4 regions of the Bacillus tequilensis genome follow, and region 1 is predicted to be linked to each of the others. Evidence: riboswitches for the same ligand, from Rfam matches in the RefSeq annotation. Region 1 holds a riboswitch; each other region holds the start of a gene.
The links. Region 1 has a riboswitch for thiamine pyrophosphate ahead of thiT (energy-coupled thiamine transporter ThiT). Riboswitches for the same ligand answer to the same signal wherever they lie in the genome.
Positions count from the first base shown of each region.

Region 1 (5,451 bases):
CATTACGAGTGGTGGGTTTCCCCATTCGGAAATCTCCGGATCAAAGCTTGCTTACAGCTCCCCGAAGCATATCGGTGTTCGTCCCGTCCTTCATCGGCTCCTAGTGCCAAGGCATCCACCGTGCGCCCTTTCTAACTTAACCGTTAAAAAGAATCACTATGTGATATCTTGTCTTACTAATTGAATGTGATGTCTACTGTTATCTAGTTTTCAAAGAACACGTTTCGAAGGAATGATCCTTCAAAACTAAACAAGACAGGGAACGTTCTGTTTATAAGACCCGAGGTCTTATATTCCGTATATATCCTTAGAAAGGAGGTGATCCAGCCGCACCTTCCGATACGGCTACCTTGTTACGACTTCACCCCAATCATCTGTCCCACCTTCGGCGGCTGGCTCCTAAAAGGTTACCTCACCGACTTCGGGTGTTACAAACTCTCGTGGTGTGACGGGCGGTGTGTACAAGGCCCGGGAACGTATTCACCGCGGCATGCTGATCCGCGATTACTAGCGATTCCAGCTTCACGCAGTCGAGTTGCAGACTGCGATCCGAACTGAGAACAGATTTGTGGGATTGGCTTAACCTCGCGGTTTCGCTGCCCTTTGTTCTGTCCATTGTAGCACGTGTGTAGCCCAGGTCATAAGGGGCATGATGATTTGACGTCATCCCCACCTTCCTCCGGTTTGTCACCGGCAGTCACCTTAGAGTGCCCAACTGAATGCTGGCAACTAAGATCAAGGGTTGCGCTCGTTGCGGGACTTAACCCAACATCTCACGACACGAGCTGACGACAACCATGCACCACCTGTCACTCTGCCCCCGAAGGGGACGTCCTATCTCTAGGATTGTCAGAGGATGTCAAGACCTGGTAAGGTTCTTCGCGTTGCTTCGAATTAAACCACATGCTCCACCGCTTGTGCGGGCCCCCGTCAATTCCTTTGAGTTTCAGTCTTGCGACCGTACTCCCCAGGCGGAGTGCTTAATGCGTTAGCTGCAGCACTAAGGGGCGGAAACCCCCTAACACTTAGCACTCATCGTTTACGGCGTGGACTACCAGGGTATCTAATCCTGTTCGCTCCCCACGCTTTCGCTCCTCAGCGTCAGTTACAGACCAGAGAGTCGCCTTCGCCACTGGTGTTCCTCCACATCTCTACGCATTTCACCGCTACACGTGGAATTCCACTCTCCTCTTCTGCACTCAAGTTCCCCAGTTTCCAATGACCCTCCCCGGTTGAGCCGGGGGCTTTCACATCAGACTTAAGAAACCGCCTGCGAGCCCTTTACGCCCAATAATTCCGGACAACGCTTGCCACCTACGTATTACCGCGGCTGCTGGCACGTAGTTAGCCGTGGCTTTCTGGTTAGGTACCGTCAAGGTACCGCCCTATTCGAACGGTACTTGTTCTTCCCTAACAACAGAGCTTTACGATCCGAAAACCTTCATCACTCACGCGGCGTTGCTCCGTCAGACTTTCGTCCATTGCGGAAGATTCCCTACTGCTGCCTCCCGTAGGAGTCTGGGCCGTGTCTCAGTCCCAGTGTGGCCGATCACCCTCTCAGGTCGGCTACGCATCGTCGCCTTGGTGAGCCATTACCTCACCAACTAGCTAATGCGCCGCGGGTCCATCTGTAAGTGGTAGCCGAAGCCACCTTTTATGTTTGAACCATGCGGTTCAAACAACCATCCGGTATTAGCCCCGGTTTCCCGGAGTTATCCCAGTCTTACAGGCAGGTTACCCACGTGTTACTCACCCGTCCGCCGCTAACATCAGGGAGCAAGCTCCCATCTGTCCGCTCGACTTGCATGTATTAGGCACGCCGCCAGCGTTCGTCCTGAGCCAGGATCAAACTCTCCGATAAAAGTTTGACTGACTACGCACATCGCTGTGCGATTTGTTTAAAAAATGAATTAACAGGTACGTTTTGTCTTGTTTAGTTTTCAAAGATCATGACTGCCGCCTAGCGAAGCAGCTTTACTAATATAACATTCAGCCTCTTTTTTGTCAACAACTTTTTAAATTGTTTTGAAGCTTCTTATTTTGTCTGCTGTTCATCAGCGACGTTTAATACTATAACATCCGTATTTATTTATTGCAATAGTTTTGGCAAAAAAATTATAAAACAAATAAACTATAATCCTTGTCATGAGATATAACTATTTTAAAAGAACATATACACCAATAATGTAATCTTGTTGTTTTTTTCTTTTTCTTGTATAGTAGAAACGAACTGAATACTGATGACCACAAGGGGAGCATTAAAGCTGAGAGTGAGCGATTTCGTTCTGACCCTTTGAACCTGTTAGTTAACGCTGGCGTAGGGATGTGGCAAAGTCAAATGAATTGCAGCTCGTAAAGCAGTGCGTGGAACTTTTCTCATCCTTCCGCGTGCTGCTTTTTTGTTGTCCTTTTGGATTGTCTATCAATGGAAGGGGATTTTTATGAATCAATCTAAGCAACTGGTTCGCCTTATTGAAATTGCCATTATGACTGCGGCTGCTGTTATTTTAGACATCGTTTCAGGAATGTTTCTCAGTATGCCTCAAGGAGGCTCGGTCTCCATCATGATGATACCCATCTTTTTGATTTCGTTTCGCTGGGGTGTCAAAGCAGGCCTTACTACCGGTTTATTGACAGGTCTGGTACAAATAGCGATCGGAAACTTATTCCCACAACATCCTATACAGCTGCTGTTAGATTATATTATCGCGTTCTCAGCTATCGGCGTAAGCGGCTGTTTCGCTTCTTCTGTCCGTAAAGCTGCTGAATCCAAAACAAAAGGTAAATTAATTGCTTCAGTGATCGGTGCAGTTTTTATCGGCAGTTTCCTGCGTTATACCGCGCATGTCATTTCAGGGGCTGTGTTTTTCGGCAGCTACGCTCCAGAAGGAACGCCGGTATGGATTTATTCTTTAACTTATAATGCTACTTATATGGTCCCTTCTTTCATCATTTGTGCAATTGTCCTTTGTTTATTGTTTTTAACCGCACCGCGTTTGCTCAAAACTGACAAAACTTAAAAGCGAATCCCCCCAGCGCAGTCCGCTGGGGGGTTTTTGTTATCTTTTGAGAACTGTTTTCAAAGCAGAAAGATCCGGCCAGCCAAGGCCCACTTCTTTGATTCTTACTCCCCCGATATCAATGCTGTCCTCCGCTACTCTTTCAGGTGAATAGGACTGATAAAATATAATCGAGGGGTTCTGCTCAATGACCCATACAAACATGCTCGAAAAACCATGATGAAGCAAAAATTCTGCTCCTTTTATTAAGAGCGCCCTGCCTGCACCTTGACGCTGGCACTCTTCCAGAAGATAAATTGCGTATAGCTCGCCGTCGTAACCTTCTTGTTCAGAGCGGATAGGTCCAAATGAAGCAAAGCCGAATATCGAACCCTTTTCATCCTGAGCGACAAATACACCCTTTAACGAGCGCCTTTTCCATTTGTCTTCAAAATCCTTGTAGTTCAGACTGTTTAAATAATCAGCCGGGATCATTTCGCGGTATGTTGTCCTCCAGCTGTCTACATGCACTTTTGCAATGTCCTTTATATCCTCTACCTTCGCTTCACGTACAGCTACCACCCGCTTCTCTCCTTCCCTTACTCATTACTCTGATTTTGGGGCTGCTTTAGCTTCTTTGATTTCATTTGTTAATTCATTAATGCTTTGTTTTACGTTTCCTTTTCCTGAAAAGTTCTCCATCATTTCTTTTACGTCAATTCCCGACGAGGCTTTTAAGCTTTCTTGCAGGCTTGACATTAAGTTCGTCGCATAGCTTGTTACTTTGTTGGCACCGCTTGATTCACCGCTTCCTCCTGTATCAACCACGGTGATTTTATCAATATTTGAAAGAGGAGCCGCTGCTTGTTTCGCGTATTCCGGAAGCATTTTTACGATCATATCGAAAATCGCCGCCTGCCCGTACTGTTCAAAGGCATTGGCAATTTTCTCTTTGGCTTCCGCTTCTGCAAGACCTTTTAGGCGGATTACCTCAGCTTCTGTTTCCCCTTTCGCTTTTTCAGCTTCTGCATTTGCCAGTCCGTCAATTCTGACTTTTTCGGCCTCAGCTTGCGCCATTGCTTCTATACTGTACTTCTTGGCGTCGGCTTCCGCGAGCTGTTTGGCTTTCTCAGCTGCTGCTGACTGCTCAACAGAATAACGGTCTGCGTCGGCTTTTTTCTTCACTTCTGAGTCGTATTGACGTTCACGGCGGAGAATTTCTTTTTCTTCTAGTTCAATTTGTTTTTGGCGTTCGATAATTTTAACCTGCATTTCCTGCTCTGTGACCTGCTGGCGAGCTCTGGCAGTCTCTAAATCATAAGCCTGGTCAGCATTCGCTTTTGCCGTATCTTGTTCTCTGCGGTATTCAGCCATTTTGAGCTGATTGATTTTTTCAGCTTCGGCAATTTCCGTCGCCCGTTCAAGTTCTGATTTTTTTGCATCTTTAGCGGCTTCCGCCCGCTTTATTCGGGTCTCTTTATCAGCCTCAGCTGTTGCGATATCAGCATCACGTTTTACTTGGGCAATTCTCGGTTTTCCTAATGATTCAAGGTAACCGTTTTTATCACGGACATCTTTAATGGTAAAGGAGACAATCACAAGTCCCATTTTTGCGAGATCCTGTGAAGCGACACGCTGCACCTCTTGAGAGAACTTTTCTCTGTTTTTATAGATTTCTTCTACTGTCATGGAGCCGAGAATGGAACGAAGGTGGCCTTCTAAAACCTCCCGCGCTTCCTGCTCACGGTCGTCTTTTGATTTTCCTAAAAATTGCTCGGCCGCTGTAGCGATTTCTCCTATAGAACCGCCGATTTTAATAATCGCAGTTCCATCGGCCATTACAGGCACTCCTTGTTCTGTATAGACTTCAGGTGTCGAAACATCAAGTTTGCTTGATAAAAGGCTTAGCGGCTCTGCCTGCTGAAAGACGGGAAGGACAAAGGTTCCTCCGCCGCGGACGATTTTAAGACGGTTGCCGCCTTCATCGACGTGAACATTTTTATTGCCCAAATAGCTCCCGGTTACGATTAAGGCTTCATCAGGCCCTGCCGTACGGTACTTTGTAATAAACACAGCTATTAGTGCAATTAATAAAAAGAATACAACTCCGATGACAATTATAATCGGCATTGTCATATTACATTCCTCCTTGATTTAGATGGGTTCATGCGGAATAACCGAAAGAACTCCGTTTTTGACATCTACGACTAGCACTCTTGTGCCATAACCGATCTGTTGATTTTCAAAGCTGATCGCTGACTTCGAGATGGTGCCGCCTATCCCTTCAATGACCACTTCACCAAACCCATCAACAGGAACAGCTGTAATCACTTTACCGACCCTGCCTCTTAGATCATCTTCTTTATAAGCCAATGATTCTTCAGCGGATGATAATGGCACCAGGACAAAGAGGTGAAGCAATACCACCAGCATGATCGAAAGGATGCAAGAG
Region 1 covers NZ_CP048852.1:2,978,656-2,984,106, forward strand. The annotation lists rRNA gene G4P54_RS15845 (23S ribosomal RNA) at 1-142, opposite strand, end outside; rRNA gene G4P54_RS15850 (16S ribosomal RNA) at 312-1,861, opposite strand; TPP riboswitch at 2,240-2,341, shown strand; gene thiT (energy-coupled thiamine transporter ThiT) at 2,442-3,020, shown strand; gene G4P54_RS15860 (GNAT family N-acetyltransferase) at 3,060-3,581, opposite strand; gene floT (flotillin lipid rafts scaffold protein FloT) at 3,606-5,135, opposite strand; gene G4P54_RS15870 (NfeD family membrane protein) at 5,154-5,451, opposite strand, start outside.

Region 2 (5,451 bases), 1.7 Mb from region 1:
TTTTGCCCTTGGCTGATCGCGAAGGGATGATGGTCAGCCAAATGTGCAAGACCGAAACGATGCAGCAGGTGCCGCGCTTTTTTCTCAGTTTCAGTGCTTGCTTTCTGGCCGAACAGCAGCTCATCATACACCGTATCGGCGACAAACTGATGTTCCGGATTTTGAAAAACAAATCCCATTCGTTTACGCAATTCATTTTCTTTATACGCTTGCAGCGGCTTATCATATAGAAAAATCTTGCCGCTTTTCGGCTTTAAAAGACGGGCGAGGACAGATAAGAGTGTGGATTTTCCAGTGCCGTTCGGGCCGACAAGCGCCGTCAAAGAGCCTTCGCACAATGAAAAGCTGATGTCTTTGAAAATCGCCTGCTGTCCTCTTGCGAACGAAAGGCAGCTGACTTCAAGCACACTCTTCCCGGAAGGAGCTTCATTTATTTCAGGATAGCCGGCAGGAAAAGGCTCATTGAACAATGATTCTTTTGATAAAGAAAACGGCATACGGAGCTTTTCCTGAAGATCACATCCTTTAGGAATCGCGATGCCCAATTCCTTTAAGGTCTTTGCTTCATGCTGAAATAGATCTTTCGTCCGGCCATCCAGCGCTTTTTTTCCTGATTTGTCCAGCACGATGGTTCTCTCAATCCAAGGCGTCCATTCATCAAGCTGGTGCTCAATGACGAGGAGGCTGAAGCCTTTTTCCCGCTGAAGCTCCTTCATCATGTGAACGAACTCCCGCGCTGAATAAGGATCTAAAAGGGAAGTCGGTTCATCTAGCATAATAAGCTCAGGCTCCATCGCTAAAATACAGGCGAGAGCCACTTTCTGCTTTTGTCCTCCTGACAGAGTGGATATCGTTTTTTCTTTTAAATCGGTAATACGCAATTTTTCTAAAACAGCATTGATTTTCTTCGTCATCTCTTCTTTCGGAATCTGCAGATTTTCCAGCCCAAAAGCGATTTCGTCCTCCACCGTCAGCATGCAAAACTGCTGATCAGGGTCCTGAAAGACGATCCCGGCACGCTGAGCAATGGATTCGGTACCTGTAACCGGCTTTTGAAACAGGGAGACATGCCCGGACTGTATGCCGTCGCAAGCCTCAGGGTAAAGGCCGTTTAAACAAAGGGCGAGCGAACTTTTTCCGCACCCGCTTGGGCCCAGCAATAAAGCGCATTCTCCTTTATGAAGTTCAAACGAAAGGTTTTGAAAAACCGGTTTCTCGTCTTCTTCATAAGAGAAGCTGAGTTTGTCAACCTTCAGGAGTTCATTAAAGGCTTGCATGTTCTGATGCCCGCTTCCGTTTCTTTTTCAGTTCCTTTCCGAGCGCCATTCCGTTTAATACACCTGTATAAGCGAGAGAGTCGCTGACAGCCTTTCCGAGAAGCCCCGCAAGCAGTGCACCGGAAATCAGACGAATCACAAGCATAATGAGAAGATAAGTTGGTGAATAGGCTGCATAGCCGGAAACAAAGAGATCGTAAATAAAGCTGGCTGCCGAAGATCCCATTCCAGCCAGCAGAAGGACAGGCAGAGAGTATGCTTTCCAGCGTGTCGCGAGAAAAACTGCCTCAGCCCCGAGACCTTGAACGATGCCGATAACGATGACCATCGGGCCAGACGGGTTTCCCAGCAGGCACTCAACGAGCGCTGCAATCATTTCAGAAACGAGCGCCGCACCCGGTTTTCGAATCATATAAGCGGCAATGACAGAAACGATAAACCAAATGCCGTAAATCGGTTCATAAGCGATTGGCCCGAACATACCGGCAAGCACGTTTCCGAAATGCGTAAATAATAAATAAACAACGGCAAAAACGATACTGATAACGGACATGATGACAATTTCTTTTACTTTCCAGCTTTTCATGTTATCCCTGCTTCCTGTTTTTTCTTGATGGACTGTTAGCCGAAAAATTCACCGTCATGGTTACGTGGTTTGTTTGCTGTTCAGCCATGCGGAAAACAGTTTCCAATGTTCTGAATACGTCATGCGCATCCCCGTCAAGCTCGCTCGCGTAATGGACACCCTGTACAAAGGTGCCTTGGGTTTTTGCGATGTCGACAGCCTTCAAAATCAATCCCATATAATCCGGCTCATTCATTGGATAAAGGGCAAATTGGCATGGCGCTTCCGCGTTCAAGCCTCGGACAGCATCTTCATTGACACGCTTATCGTCTTTGAAAAGATATGTATCTCCCTGTGTATCGCCCGGGCATCCGATGGAAAACGTGCCGTTCATAACGATGTGCTTTTCGCTGTTCGCCGCATAAAGGTAAATGGCCTTGGCAGCGTCGAAAACATGATCAATCGATCCGCGCAAGACTGTACTGATATGGTCAGTTTTCGTCCAAACCTTGGATGTATCTGTTTTTTTCAGAGCAGACTTGATCACACTGATAAAATCATCCGTCATCGGATATAAAGAGAAGCGAAAACCGGCGATTCTGCTTGTACCGCAAATATGCTCCATTTCTAAATGCCTCCTGTTTTTTAGGATGAAATAAAAAAACTGCATATCCTAAGGGAATATGCAGTCATAGATCGATTAAGCGCACAAAAAATACACCATTCGGTCAACCTGCACTTCCCCACGCTGGTATTATCCAGATCGGGTCATAAGGGATCAAAGCGCGTTTCTCCCGCGCTTTATCTCAGCCAAAACAGCACCCCTAGTGCTTTCCGTATGCAATTTTTTATTTGACATCATCATAGATGATAAGAATCATTTTGTAAACAATGAAATGATTTTTTCATATAGGGGCAGGAGAGAATGATCACATTTGGGGAAATGCTCCATATTAATTGTCAAAAAATCGCCAGCGTGCTTTAGCTTGAATTGGAATATGAAGGATACAGCGTTACTGTTAAACAAGGTGATAACCCCTAAACTTAAGCTGTTTTAGGATTTTGTCAACAATCTAAAACCCCGCTGCATGATAAGAACCTTTCTTTTGGACAATCTAATGGGAAAAGGAGGCGAAACACATGGAAAAGAAAGAGGAGCAATACATCAATCAGGCTGAATTTGTCCCTCATCCGACGAAGGAAGGAGAGTATGCTTTATTTCTTCACGAATCATATCATTTGCTCTCGGAAGATGATGAGACACAAACAACAGAATAAGGGCTTAGGCCCTTGTTTTGTTCCGTAATTGTAATGAAAGCGCATTTATACTTTTTTGAGTTGACACAGCTTGTTTTTTTCTGTAATCTCAGTGTGTCAATTCAATTAGGAACTTCGTTAGGTGAGGCTCCTGTATGGAGATACGCTGCTGCCCAAAAATGTCCAAAGACGCCAATGGGTCAACAGAAATCATCGACATAAGGTGATTTTTAATGCAGCTGGATGTTTGATCCTATGCCATACAGTGCTAAAGCTCTACGATTGAAGGCGCCCGCACGCTTTTTTGCCGTGCTTCTTTCTCCTTCAATCCCGAAGGCTTTTTTTATGCCCTTAAAATGAAGTTTACAAAAGGAGGTGCGGAGTATGGATTCTCCCCATTCGAGTCAATCTGAAGAAGTACCCATATACTATGACAGCAAGACAATTGATTACACGATGAGGAGACAATCTGCCGCACCTTCTGGCGAGGCCGGCATGTCTCCGTAGAGGAGGTACGAGTCCCGATGGTTCAAAACATGACCTATGACGAACTCATTTTACGTATCATTATTTTATTGCGAGACGGAAAAATCAGGGATTTCAGAAGCGTTATTGATGAGCTGCAGCCCTATGATATGGCGTTTATTTTTAAAGAAATGCCGGAAAAACACCACGCCCGCTATTTATCTTATTTAACTGTAGATGATATTACTGATATGATCGGGGAGCTGGAACGCGAATTTCAGCTTGTCGTCTTAAATAAAGTCGGTAAAACAAGAGCAACACTGGCGATGAACAAAATGGACAACGATGATCTCGCTCAATTGCTTGAAGAAATGGACGAAGAACTGAAAGAACAGCTTTTGTCCAGCATGGAAGCGTCAGAGTCAAAAGCTGTGCAGCTTTTGATGAATTATCCGGCTGACTCAGCGGGACGCATGATGACAAACCGGTATGTGTGGATTCCTCAGCATTATACTGTTAAAGACGCGGTCGTCAAACTGAAAAGCTTTGCTGAAATCGCTGAATCGATCAACTACTTATATGTGATCAATGAAAGCAAACAGCTGGTGGGTGTCCTTTCCTACCGTGATTTAATTCTTGGCGAACCTGAAGAAAAGGTGCAGGATTTAATGTTTACCCGCGTTATTTCAGCAGGCGCTCTTCAGGATCAGGAAGAGGTTGCCCGTCTGATAGAACGTTACGATTTCTTGGCGATTCCGATTGTGGAAGAAAACAATGTGCTTGTCGGCATTGTAACGGTCGATGATATTATCGACGTCGTCATTCGGGAAGCTGATGAGGATTATGAGAAATTTGCCGCTTCCGGTAAAGACATCACTTTTGACACAAAGGCTTACGTCGCTGCATACCGGCGTCTGCCATGGCTGATTTTACTCTTGTTTATCGGACTGATTTCCGGAAGCATTATCAGTTATTTTGAAGATGCGCTGCAGCAGGTTGTCGCGCTGGCGTTTTTCATGCCGATGGTGTCAGGGATGACAGGAAATACAGGAACGCAATCACTCGCGGTTGTTATCCGAGGCTTGTCTAAAGAAGAAATGAACAAAAAAACGATTGTCCGCCTGATCCTTCGGGAGTTTAGAACAAGTATATATATCGGAGCGGTTTGTTCTGTTCTGATTGCGATTATCGCCATCTTATGGCAGGGGAACGCGCTTTTAGGATTTGTTGTCTCCTCTTCATTGCTCTTTACGTTAATTATCGGCACGATGTCAGGAACGATTATCCCTATTATTTTGCACAAACTGAAAGTAGACCCGGCAATCGCTTCAGGACCGCTGATTACAACGCTAAACGATATTTTGTCTTTATTAATTTATTTCGGCATTGCCACTGCATTCATACACTCATTATAAATGACAAAAGTCCGTCTCAATTGCGAGCCGGACTTTTGTCATTTACCTGTTTTTGTACCGAAAGTGAGCATTAAGCTGCCCCTCCAGCATTTTTTTCCGCACTTGCGGATCGTTTTTCAACATCTGTTCTTTTTTGCGCATATCCTTTAAAATCTCTGCCGTCTGTACGCCATCTTCACGTTTATTGGCAATATCCATCAGCCTCTCCACATCGGCAAAAGAATATTTTCTCGTGCCCCTTGAGGACCGCTGCGGATAAATGAGCTTCCGTTCCTCATAATACCTGATCTGTCTTACGGACAATCCTGTCAATTCACTCACAATTCCGATTGAAATCACTTTTTTGTCTTTATAAGAATGATCTTCTGTGGTCATTTTTCCACCCCTGGCTGTCTTTTGATAATAGTATATAAAAAACAAAGAGAAAAAACCTGACGCTTGTCATATTTTCTAACATCAAATAGAAGATTTT
Region 2 covers NZ_CP048852.1:1,304,381-1,309,831, forward strand. The annotation lists gene G4P54_RS06980 (ABC transporter ATP-binding protein) at 1-1,277, opposite strand, end outside; gene G4P54_RS06985 (ECF transporter S component) at 1,264-1,863, opposite strand; gene thiU (HMP/thiamine ABC transporter substrate-binding protein ThiU) at 1,865-2,467, opposite strand; TPP riboswitch at 2,566-2,678, opposite strand; gene G4P54_RS06995 (transcriptional regulator SplA domain-containing protein) at 2,983-3,120, shown strand; M-box (ykoK) riboswitch at 3,227-3,393, shown strand; gene G4P54_RS21465 (hypothetical protein) at 3,484-3,606, shown strand; gene mgtE (magnesium transporter) at 3,624-4,979, shown strand; gene G4P54_RS07005 (MerR family transcriptional regulator) at 5,022-5,354, opposite strand.
Region 2: another riboswitch for thiamine pyrophosphate. It lies ahead of thiU (HMP/thiamine ABC transporter substrate-binding protein ThiU); the one in region 1 lies ahead of thiT (energy-coupled thiamine transporter ThiT).

Region 3 (5,451 bases), 1.8 Mb from region 1:
AAGCTCATAAGACGCCAGCAGGTCTTGAATGGTACCTGTGTCTTTTTCCCACTTCACGTCTTTACCGTTCAGCTGTAGCATCATATGTGAACCGCCTCCTTGCGATCAATTCGGAATGCGTGCAGCCAGTCTTGATTGACCTCTTTATTCATGATGAGATCACTGATCAAAGCACCCGTTGCCGGAGCAAGCAGAATCCCATTTCTGAAATGGCCCGCCGCAAATACAATACGGCTGTCCTCGGGGTGTCTGCCGATGTACGGTTTCCCATCCTTTGTCCCCGGCCGCAGTCCAGCCCAAAAACGATCCACCTTCATATTCTGAATGGCCGGCAGCATCGTTTTTGCTTTTTTCATAATCGATTCCAATCCGCCAAGATCCGGTGTTTCACTCCAGTCACCCGGCTTCATCGTCGCACCGACAACCAGTCTGCCGCTTTTTCTCGGTACGATATAGCAATGGTCATGGTAAAGTGTTGTTGTCAGCGGGATATCATCGTTCCACACGGACAGGCACTCCCCTTTCACAGAGAAAAATGCATGGTTCAGCCCGAGCTGTTTAAAAAGCATCCCGCTCCATACCCCGCTGGCAACCGCGACATGATCCGCCCACACGATACCCTTCGGTGTCTCAATGGACAGCGCATCACCGTCACGTTCGACATGCAGAACGGGCGTATGCTCAAAAATCTCCGCCCCGAGCGCTTTCGCTGCTTTCGCATATGCCTTGCAAACAAAATAAGGCTCTACGTGCACATCATCCTGAATAAAAGATGCTCCGAAAATGTCATCAGACGTATACGGCTCTTTATCTAACACTTCATCTTTGGTATGCCAGCTGACAGAATCCAAGTCATCCATCTTCCTCAGCCGCAGCACATCTTCTTTAGAAAACGCAAGCTTAAACATGCCGCCGTTATGCTGCCTGATATCAATACCAGATAATGTGTAAAGCTCTTCACCAAGACCTCTGTACAGACGCTGGCTGTGCAGGGCGAAATCAAAAAACGCGTCACGTTCCTCGCACTCGGCGTGGGCGCCCAGCATTCCGGCAGCAGCACTTGTTGTTCTGCCGCCTATTGTTTCGCTTTCAAACAATGCGATGCTTTTGTTTTCCTTTGCTAAATGGTAAGCAATGGCGGAACCGATTATGCCGCCTCCAATGACAACTGCATCATAATGCTTTTTCATAGCGCATCTCCTTTAGCTTACGGGAATATCGTCTGGCAGCTTCCAAAGGATCAGCAGAGGAAAATATTCCTGACATCACTGCGATGCCGTCTGCTCCTGCTTGTTTTACATCTCTTAATCTGTCCGGCGTCATTCCGCCGATCGCGATAACCGGGATGGAAAGCCGCTGTTTTATATCTGACAGCAATGACATCCCTCTGCCTTCAAGACCCTTTTTACAATCCGTTTCATACACATGGCCAAACAGCACGTAGTCTGCGTCTTCCTTTTCTGCTTGAACCGCTTCCTCAAACGAATGCACCGACCGCCCGATATGAAGGTGAGGAAATCTGGCTCTGACCTGCTTCGGCGAAAAGCTGCTGCTTGGCAGCTGCACGCGATGAATCGTGGAAAAAAGCGCAATATCCACTCGCCCATTCATGATCAGTTTTCGTTTGTCTACCCCGCCTTTAGAAATAAGCTCAAGCAGTTTCAAAATGTCAGCCGCCGTTTTTGACCGTTCCCGAATGTGAATAAAATCAACTTCATTGTGAATAGCGATCACCGCTCTTGCCAGCTCTTCAACCGGCTTGCAGTCATCCGTTATGGCGTGAAGCTCCACATTCCTCCACCTCTTCTTTTATACCGCTTTCAGACCAGCCTTCTTTTTGATAGGCCATTCCCCAAAATTGATATTCATAGTAGCTGGAAATCACAAAATTTTCTTTCATCTTGGCGCGCACTTCTTTCGTGCTGTTTTCCGCCAGCTCATTAAAACGATTGATTTGCTCTTCAACCTGCTGTTTGAACCAGTCACCGCCATATGTGCTGATCCATTTCTGATAAATCGGATGCCCTGGATCACACGTCAGCAATTTCTCCCCAACCTCGTAATACAGCCAGTAGCATGGCAGCAGGGCCGCTAAGATCTCAGCAAAATTCCCGCTCAAAACCGAACGGTACATATGGGATGTATAAGAGTATGCCGTAGGAGACGGCTTAAACGCCTTGCGCTCTTCCTCGCTGATTTCCAACAGCTCCGCAAACTCGCGATGAAGCGCCATTTCCGCCTCATATGTACCTTGGGCGTGGCTCGCCATCCGCCCCGTTGTATAAAGGTCTTTTGCATAAGCGGCACCGAATGACTGTACCTTCGCAAAATGCGTTAAATAATAAGAATCCTGAAGCACGTAGTATGTAAAACGGTCAATGGGAAGCGTTCCGTCACCGATTCCCTGAACGAACGGATGAACAAAGCTCCCCTCCCACCATTCTGAGGCTGCACTGCGGCATTCTTCTGAAAACTTCACACATCATTCCCCCTGTCTGAAAAATAAAAAACCACTCTCCCGCAAGGAAAAGTGGTTTGGAATTGGCATAGTAAAATAACACAAATACCGCTCCACTTCCCTACGCAGGTCTGAACCTGTTCAAGTTATGAGGGTCTAAAAGTCACACTTTTATCTCAGCCCTTATGAAGGACACCCCTAGTGGTTATACGAATCATATTGAATTGTTCTGCACCTCTATATTAACACGAATCCCTATTTGGTCAAGATTTATCCTTCCAATGTTTTCTTAAGATCCGTTACATACCCCCTGGATCCGGTAACAATTAAGCGGTCTCCCAGCTTCAGCCTTGTATCCCCATGAGGAACAATGCTGTCGACCCCTCTGAAAATCCTGACAAAAATGACGTCGCCTGTTAAAGGGAATTCCCGTAATATGACACCGTCGTATGTGCTGTTTTCCATATTAATTTGATACAGCGAAGACTCCTGATTCGTGAGAAGCTTCATGACACCAGGCGCTTCTATCAGCGCACGAAGCAGCGTTTTGGTCGACAGCAGAATAGAAAAAATACTGATTCCCTGCTCCTTCAGAGCTGCTTCATTCTCCGGCGATCCAACGCTGGCAATGACTCTTTCTGTACCTTTTTCTTTTGCACGTAATGCAATGTCCGTATTCATGTCTTCATTCCCTGTCGCCACCACAAGGATATCAGCATCAAAAATACCGAGCGAATCAAGGGTTTCAAGCTCATAATCAGAAATCGTTTCAACTGTAAATACTGAGTCTGACAGCTTTTCCTCAGCATTTTCCTGATAGACATGAACAACCCGCACGTCATACTCGTTCTCCGGCAACTCAAGTGTAACAGGCAAAGTCATTTGATTGGCGCCGATGAACGTAATCGTCTTTTTCTCCTCCGGCTGCTCTTCCCGTTTGTACAATTTTTTAAAACAGATCGGCGTAAAAATACTTGCAATAACGGCTACTAAAATTAGCGCGCCTGACATATTCGCACTAATCACGTGAAGCTGCTGTCCGATTGTCGCAGCGGCAATCACGAGCGAAAGCGTTGATGTCAGCAGGAAACCAGACGCGAAAATGGTTCGGTTATCATACCACCTCTTTAAGTACAGGACAGGAATGATTTTGCTGACTAACAGCGCCAGTAGCAGAAGCGGAATCATGATTAAAATGGTTTTATCTTGGAAAAGAGTCCAAATATCCAGCTTCACACCGACCATTACAAAGAAAATCGGTATTAAGAACCCGTAGCCGAATGAATCCAGCTGCTGAACAAGCTCTTTGTTTGGTGAAAGAAGGGAAACGAGAACACCCGCTAAGAAAGCGCCGAGAATATTTTCTGCCCCAAGTGATTCAGAAAGGGCAACGAGCACGATGATTAACGTGAAAATGGCACGCGTCCCGATCTGGACCGTCCCTTTTGACATAGATTGAACAAAAGAGCGATGTTTAAAGACCCGGCCGAAAAAGTAAAGCACCACTCCGGCAACAAACAGAATCATCAAGAGCCACATGTTCCCGCTGTCCTCTCCGTATAAAGAAGAAAAAACTGCAAGAAGAATCATCGTAGCCAAATCCGCAATAACAGCAACGAGCAAAATAATCTGGCCGATATTTGAATTCATGATCCGTTCTTCTTTCAGCGTTGGAACGACAACGCCTAACGAAATCGTTGAAATAATAAGCGTCATTAAAAAAGCATTTTGAATAAATCCAGCCAGGACGAACCCATAGGACAAGAGCAATGATAAAATAAAAATACCGGCAAAAATAACAGATGCCGCAGCAAACGTATGAGGCGCTTCCTTGCCGTTCGGCAAAAGCTGCTTTTTCTTTCCTTTCTCAAACGATGAAAAATCAATTTCAAGTCCGCTTAAAAACATTAAAAAGATAAATCCGAGCATCGAAAGTGTCTGGAGCCATGTATCACCCTCCACAACTAAATTAAGACCGCTTTTTCCAATAATCAGCCCCATAATGATTTCAGCAACAACAACCGGGATGCTGAGTTTAAACCGATGTAGAAGGATAGGTGTCAAAAATGCAACGATAAGTACAACAACTAAAGATGCAACAGATGTATGGGCCATAATCAGAACCTCCTTTTTTGATCAGGGTTATTCCAGTTCTCAATCAAAGAACAGAACCACATGTTTTAAAAAACATAACGCGATTTTAACAAGGGTGATGATGAAAAATAAAGCAATAAGGTCTTAATCCTGTTTAGAAAATCATTCTTCTATAATTTGCACATAAAAGCTTGTGATGACTCACAGCACTTTGCATCATAATAAATAAAACAATCAGCAAGGAGGCTACCGCATGGCTTACGATATCATCAGTGATATTCACGGCTGCTATGACGAAATGACGGCATTAATCCAAAAGCTTGGCTACACAATCAAAAATGGAGTGCCTGTCCACGCAGAAGGCAGGGTGCTTGTTTTTGCCGGAGATTTAACTGACAGAGGACCAAAATCAATAGAGGTCATCCGTTTTGTAGCCGGTGCTTACGAAAAAGGCGCAGTACGTTATGTCCCGGGAAATCATTGCAATAAGCTGTACCGCTACTTAAAAGGAAATCCGGTGAAAGTGATGCATGGGCTGGAAACAACAGCGGCAGAACTTGAAGAATTTTCTAAAGAAGAAAGAAAAGCAGTCAGCGAACAGTTTATGAAGCTGTACGAAACGGCCCCGCTTTACGACATCTTACATAACGGAGAATTAGTTGTCGCCCATGCTGGCATAAAGGCTGACGATATCGGCAAATATACCGGCAGAGTGAAAGACTTTGTGCTTTACGGCGATGTGACGGGCGAAACGTATCCGGACGGCAGGCCTGTCAGACGTGATTGGGCAGCCGCCTATAACGGAAAGGCTTGGGTGGTATACGGTCATACGCCTGTAAAAGAGCCTCGAAAGGTTAATCGGACCATCAATATTGATACAGGCTGCGTGTTCGGAAATA
Region 3 covers NZ_CP048852.1:1,165,907-1,171,357, reverse strand. The annotation lists gene thiS (sulfur carrier protein ThiS) at 1-81, opposite strand, end outside; gene thiO (glycine oxidase ThiO) at 81-1,190, opposite strand; gene tenI (thiazole tautomerase TenI) at 1,174-1,791, opposite strand; gene tenA (thiaminase II) at 1,766-2,479, opposite strand; TPP riboswitch at 2,560-2,668, opposite strand; gene G4P54_RS06145 (monovalent cation:proton antiporter family protein) at 2,729-4,573, opposite strand; gene prpE (bis(5'-nucleosyl)-tetraphosphatase PrpE) at 4,806-5,451, shown strand, end outside.
Region 3: another riboswitch for thiamine pyrophosphate. It lies ahead of tenA (thiaminase II); the one in region 1 lies ahead of thiT (energy-coupled thiamine transporter ThiT).

Region 4 (5,451 bases), 1.9 Mb from region 1:
ATCCAGCTAGCCCAGTCTCATTTTTTATATTAACTGCATATTATGTATTAAGTTCCTTAAGATGCGGAAGTAGTTCAGTGGTAGAACACCACCTTGCCAAGGTGGGGGTCGCGGGTTCGAATCCCGTCTTCCGCTCCAATTATGGCGGCATAGCCAAGTGGTAAGGCAGAGGTCTGCAAAACCTTTATCCCCGGTTCGAATCCGGGTGTCGCCTTCTTATTGCCGGGGTGGTGGAATTGGCAGACACACAGGACTTAAAATCCTGCGGTAGGTGACTACCGTGCCGGTTCAAGTCCGGCCCTCGGCACCAATTTTACTTACATGATAAGTTGAAATTGGTGTTTGCGTTTTGTCATTATAACTAATCACATTAATGATCTACTGAAGTAGATCATTTTTTTATTGCTTAGATTTATCATAACTGGCTAAGTTATGACACATTGATGATAAAGAACTTTCTAACACTCTTTAATTTATATTTCCAAAAAAACTTTTTTGAAATACGTTGACATATTACAAGAACCATGATATATTTATAGACGTCGGTTAGATACGACGAAAAACTTGCCGGTGTGGCGGAATTGGCAGACGCGCACGACTCAAAATCGTGTTCCTTCTGGAGTGTCGGTTCGACCCCGACCACCGGTATACTGAAAACTCGTTTTATATAAACGAGTTTTTTTATTTTATCAAAGAAAAAGAGCCCATTCTAGTTGAGGCTCTTTTTTTCATTTACTCAGCGTATTGGTCTATGATCTCTCCTAGCACCTCTTCAAGCTCTTCTGTATCTTCAAGCTCTGATTGGCTGAAGCGGACTCGTACGAGCTGTTCTCTGTCATTATACATCTCTTCCAGCCATCCTCGCAGTCCTCTTGCCCTGCGGTCGACTTCGAAAATGATTTCCAAACCGTCTTCGTCTAAAAGGAAAATGAGCTCTAATTCATCAAGCATCTGACGATAATATCCGGAAGTCGGAACGAACTCGAATTCTTGAACGAACGGTAGGCGGCGCCGGAAGTAAGGCGCTTGTTCACAGTCTGCTTCGTTAAGGCGGAAGCCTAGGTTTTCGATTGCTTCCAGCACACTTTCCATCCAAGGATGTGCTTCAACGAAAATGCGGTCATGGTCGGATTTATCGATACCGCCTTGGATATCAAGGTCTGTCACCACGGCGACCTCTACTTTCCCTACAGTGATCGGTGTATCAAGAGGGAGGGTGAATGAGAACGGAAATTGATGCTCTTCTCCAGGCTGGATGGTGAATGAACCAGTGACCCGGAAAGAATGGATTGTAGCGTATTTCCGGTGCTCTTCATCATCTTTTACAATGACGTACCGTGTATTAAGCTGTAAATCAATATAGCGGATGTCCTGAGAGATTTTCCCGCCTTTGACATGGACAGTTCCTCTTACTTCTTCTCCTGGATAGTATGCGTCTTTCTCTAAAATTGTATCTACTTTTGCGGCACCGATTCCTGCACTTGCCGCAAGCTTTTTAAAAAATGACATGTTAGATTTCCCCTTTTTCTTTTTTTCAACAGATATACGTAAGAAGGAGGAAAAAAGATTCATTTGATTCATACTTTTTTCCTATTATTTGTCCGCTTTCGGACAGACTAAGAATAATATGGAAAGCAAAGGAGCGGATTGAATTGGATAAAGAACGTATGGTTGCTGATGAATTACACAGAATGTTTTTGGCCGGTGAGCTGCAAATTACGGTAGAGGAGGATATAAACAATATTTCTGAAAGACTGAGAAACGGCGATCTCAATTTAGAGCGATTAAGCGGTGAAGACGCGTTTATAAAAGAAACGGTAAATGAGGCTTTAAGAAGAGTGGAGCAATAAAATAAAGAGACGGTGTCTCAAGACATCGTCTTTTTTGTATGACTTTGTTCCAGTTCTCTGCAAGATAAAAGCGAATCGATTTGAAATTGTTTATCTATGAGCCACCCTTTTTCCAAGAGGAATTCTGACAGTTCACCATGCAGATGGGCAGCTGCATCTAATTGATCATGCAACGCTGTTCTAAGGCCCGGGTTTGCGGTTTCTTTTATTGCGGCAGTATACTTTTTAATGCTGGTTTTGATTGTTGTTAAGCAATCAAGAACTGTTACAGGTATGATCTGGCCTGAGAAATCGTTCAATGGCTTCATCTCCTATTAATGTCAGGTGGACTTTATTTTGTAGATTCCCCTGTTCAGAAAGGATTTACCCTGCATTTATACAAAATGCTATAATGAACAACAAATGTTTCCAGGGGGTAGGATGATGAGACAGATTATTGCGATGGGCGGCGGAGGGTTTTCGATGGAGCCGGACCATTTGTCACTCGATCAATATATCATCAATCAATCAGAGCGGAAGTCGCCTCGTATTTGTTTTTTGCCGACGGCGAGCGGTGATTCTCAAAATTATGTGCAGCGGTTTTATACTGCATTTCAATCACTAGATTGTGTGCCGTCTCATTTGTCATTGTTTAAGCCGCCGTCAACAGATTTAATTTCTTTTCTTATGGAAAAGGACGTGATTTATGTCGGCGGGGGAAATACGCGGAATATGCTTGTGTTGTGGAAGGAGTGGGGGCTGGATCTCATCCTCAGAGAAGCATGGAAGAACGATGTCATTTTAGCTGGAGTAAGTGCCGGTGCGATCTGCTGGTTTGAAGAAGGTGTGACGGATTCCGCCGGGCCGCTGACCAGTATGAAAAGTTTAGGGTTTTTGCAAGGGAGCTTTTGTCCTCACTATGACGGCGAAAAGGATCGAAGACCGATATACCACCAGCTGATAGCTAACGGGTTTTTGTGCGATGGCTATGCGGCGGACGATGGAGCAGCTCTGCATTTCATAGATGATCAGCTGTTTCAGGCAGTGAGTTCAAGACTGGTTGCAAAGGCATATCGGGTGATGATGGGTGAACATGAAATCATGGAAACCCCGCTGCCGGTCAAATATTTGGGTTGAATTAGCTGAATATTTTATAAATTCCTCTTTTTATTCGAATGCTTTTATGTTAAGATGAGTCCGAAATCAATAGTTACTGGGGGTGCCCGCTTTCGGGCTGAGAGAGAAGGTAAGCTTCTTAACCCTTTGGACCTGATCTGGTTCGTACCAGCGTGGGGAAGTAGAGGAATTGCTTTTATTATTGTCGTGCTGGGCAATAATATGTTACTTTCTGACTGTAACCGGGTTCATTCATTTGAATCCGGTTTTTTGTGCTGGTTATGGGCTTGATTTTGTCCTTTCAAACGAAGAGAGGGGAAGGATAAGTATGCAAAACAATTCAGTGCAGCAAGCCAATATTTCCATTATGTCGAGTTTTTCGGGGAGCAAGAAAGTATATGTGGAGGGTTCAACTTCGGACATCCAAGTGCCGATGAGGGAGATCGAATTGAGTCCGACGACAGGATCGTTCGGTGAAGAGAAAAACGCGCCTGTGCGTGTCTATGATACAAGCGGGCCGTACACAGATCCTGATGTGACGATTAATATTGAAGAAGGATTAAAGCCGCTCCGGCAAAAGTGGATCAATGAGCGCGGCGATGTTGAAGAATATGAAGGCCGAGCTATAAAACCAGAAGATAACGGTTATAAAAAGGCAAATCCAAATATAAGCTATCCAGGGCTGCAGCGGAAGCCGCTGCGGGCGAAAGAGGGCCAAAATGTCACTCAAATGCACTATGCCAGAAAAGGCATCATTACGCCTGAGATGGAGTTTATCGCAATACGTGAGCATGTGTCTCCCGAATTTGTAAGAGACGAGGTAGCCAGCGGCCGGGCGATCATTCCTTCAAATATTAATCATCCTGAAAGTGAACCGATGATTATCGGCCGGAATTTTCATGTGAAGATTAATGCGAATATCGGGAATTCAGCAGTTACGTCATCTATCGAAGAAGAAGTCGAAAAAATGACGTGGGCCATCCGCTGGGGAGCGGATACGATGATGGATCTTTCTACCGGAAAAGACATTCATACGACGCGTGAATGGATTATCCGCAATTGCCCTGTGCCTGTGGGAACGGTTCCGATTTATCAGGCGCTTGAAAAAGTAAACGGCGTAGCGGAGGATTTAACGTGGGAGATTTATCGCGATACGCTGATCGAGCAGGCAGAGCAGGGAGTGGATTATTTTACGATTCACGCGGGTGTTTTGCTGCGGTACGTGCCATTAACCGCCAAACGGACAACGGGAATCGTGTCACGCGGAGGAGCGATTATGGCTCAGTGGTGTCTGGCTCATCATCAGGAAAGCTTTTTATACACTCATTTTGAAGAAATCTGTGAAATCATGAAAACGTATGATATTGCGTTTTCTCTTGGAGATGGGCTTCGCCCCGGATCAATTGCAGATGCTAACGACGAGGCGCAGTTTGCTGAATTAGAGACTCTTGGAGAACTGACGCAAATTGCCTGGAAGCATGATGTTCAGGTGATGATTGAGGGTCCTGGACATGTTCCGATGCATAAAATCAAAGAGAACGTCGATAAACAAATGGACATTTGCAAAGAAGCGCCTTTTTACACATTGGGACCGCTGACGACAGATATTGCGCCGGGATATGACCATATTACTTCAGCGATCGGAGCGGCGATGATCGGCTGGTATGGGACAGCGATGCTTTGTTATGTAACGCCAAAGGAGCATTTGGGGCTGCCAAACCGTGATGATGTTCGTGAAGGAGTCATTACATATAAAATTGCTGCGCACGCTGCGGACCTTGCAAAAGGGCATACCGGAGCGCAAATCCGAGATGATGCGTTATCAAAAGCCCGCTTTGAATTCCGCTGGCGGGACCAGTTTCATTTGTCTCTTGATCCGGAAAGAGCGCTTGAATATCATGATGAAACCCTCCCGGCAGAAGGAGCTAAAACCGCTCACTTCTGTTCCATGTGCGGACCGAAGTTCTGCAGCATGAGAATTTCTCAGGATATTCGGGATTATGCGAAGGCTAAAAAGCTGAGTGACTCGGATGCGATCCAAGAGGGGATGAAAGAAAAAGCCGAAGAATTTGTGAATCAAGGCAGCCGGCTGTATACATAATAGATTGACAGGCGAAATGGATTGCGTTTTAATAGATCTAATCTACATTTCCAGCATATGCCGATCGGGACACCGAAGGCTCTTATCTTTTAGATAAGGGCCTTTTTGTATGAAAAAGGAGGGAACAGTGATGGGAATCAAAAAAGAGAAGGGGAGAAAACGATTCAAGAAGCGAAAAACATACGGAAATCAGATTTTGCCGCTGGAGCTTCTGATCGAAAAAAACAAACGAGAGATTATGAACAGTGCGGAGCTCATGGAGGAAATTTATATGAAGATTGATGAGAAGCATACGGCAGTGCGTAACAAGTATAAAAAAACCCGCTAATGACAGCGGGTTTTTGCATCTCTATTAAGCATCTTTTTTAATCGGCAATCCAAGGCCTTCAGCCACGCGTTTTCCGT
Region 4 covers NZ_CP048852.1:886,886-892,336, forward strand. The annotation lists tRNA gene G4P54_RS04660 (tRNA-Gln) at 1-15, shown strand, start outside; tRNA gene G4P54_RS04665 (tRNA-Gly) at 64-138, shown strand; tRNA gene G4P54_RS04670 (tRNA-Cys) at 144-214, shown strand; tRNA gene G4P54_RS04675 (tRNA-Leu) at 222-310, shown strand; tRNA gene G4P54_RS04680 (tRNA-Leu) at 567-648, shown strand; gene spo0M (sporulation control protein Spo0M) at 733-1,509, opposite strand; gene G4P54_RS04690 (hypothetical protein) at 1,647-1,850, shown strand; gene G4P54_RS04695 (spore coat protein) at 1,868-2,149, opposite strand; gene G4P54_RS04700 (Type 1 glutamine amidotransferase-like domain-containing protein) at 2,274-2,966, shown strand; TPP riboswitch at 3,035-3,142, shown strand; gene thiC (phosphomethylpyrimidine synthase ThiC) at 3,274-5,046, shown strand; gene G4P54_RS04710 (FbpB family small basic protein) at 5,177-5,374, shown strand; gene katA (catalase KatA) at 5,399-5,451, opposite strand, start outside.
Region 4: another riboswitch for thiamine pyrophosphate. It lies ahead of thiC (phosphomethylpyrimidine synthase ThiC); the one in region 1 lies ahead of thiT (energy-coupled thiamine transporter ThiT).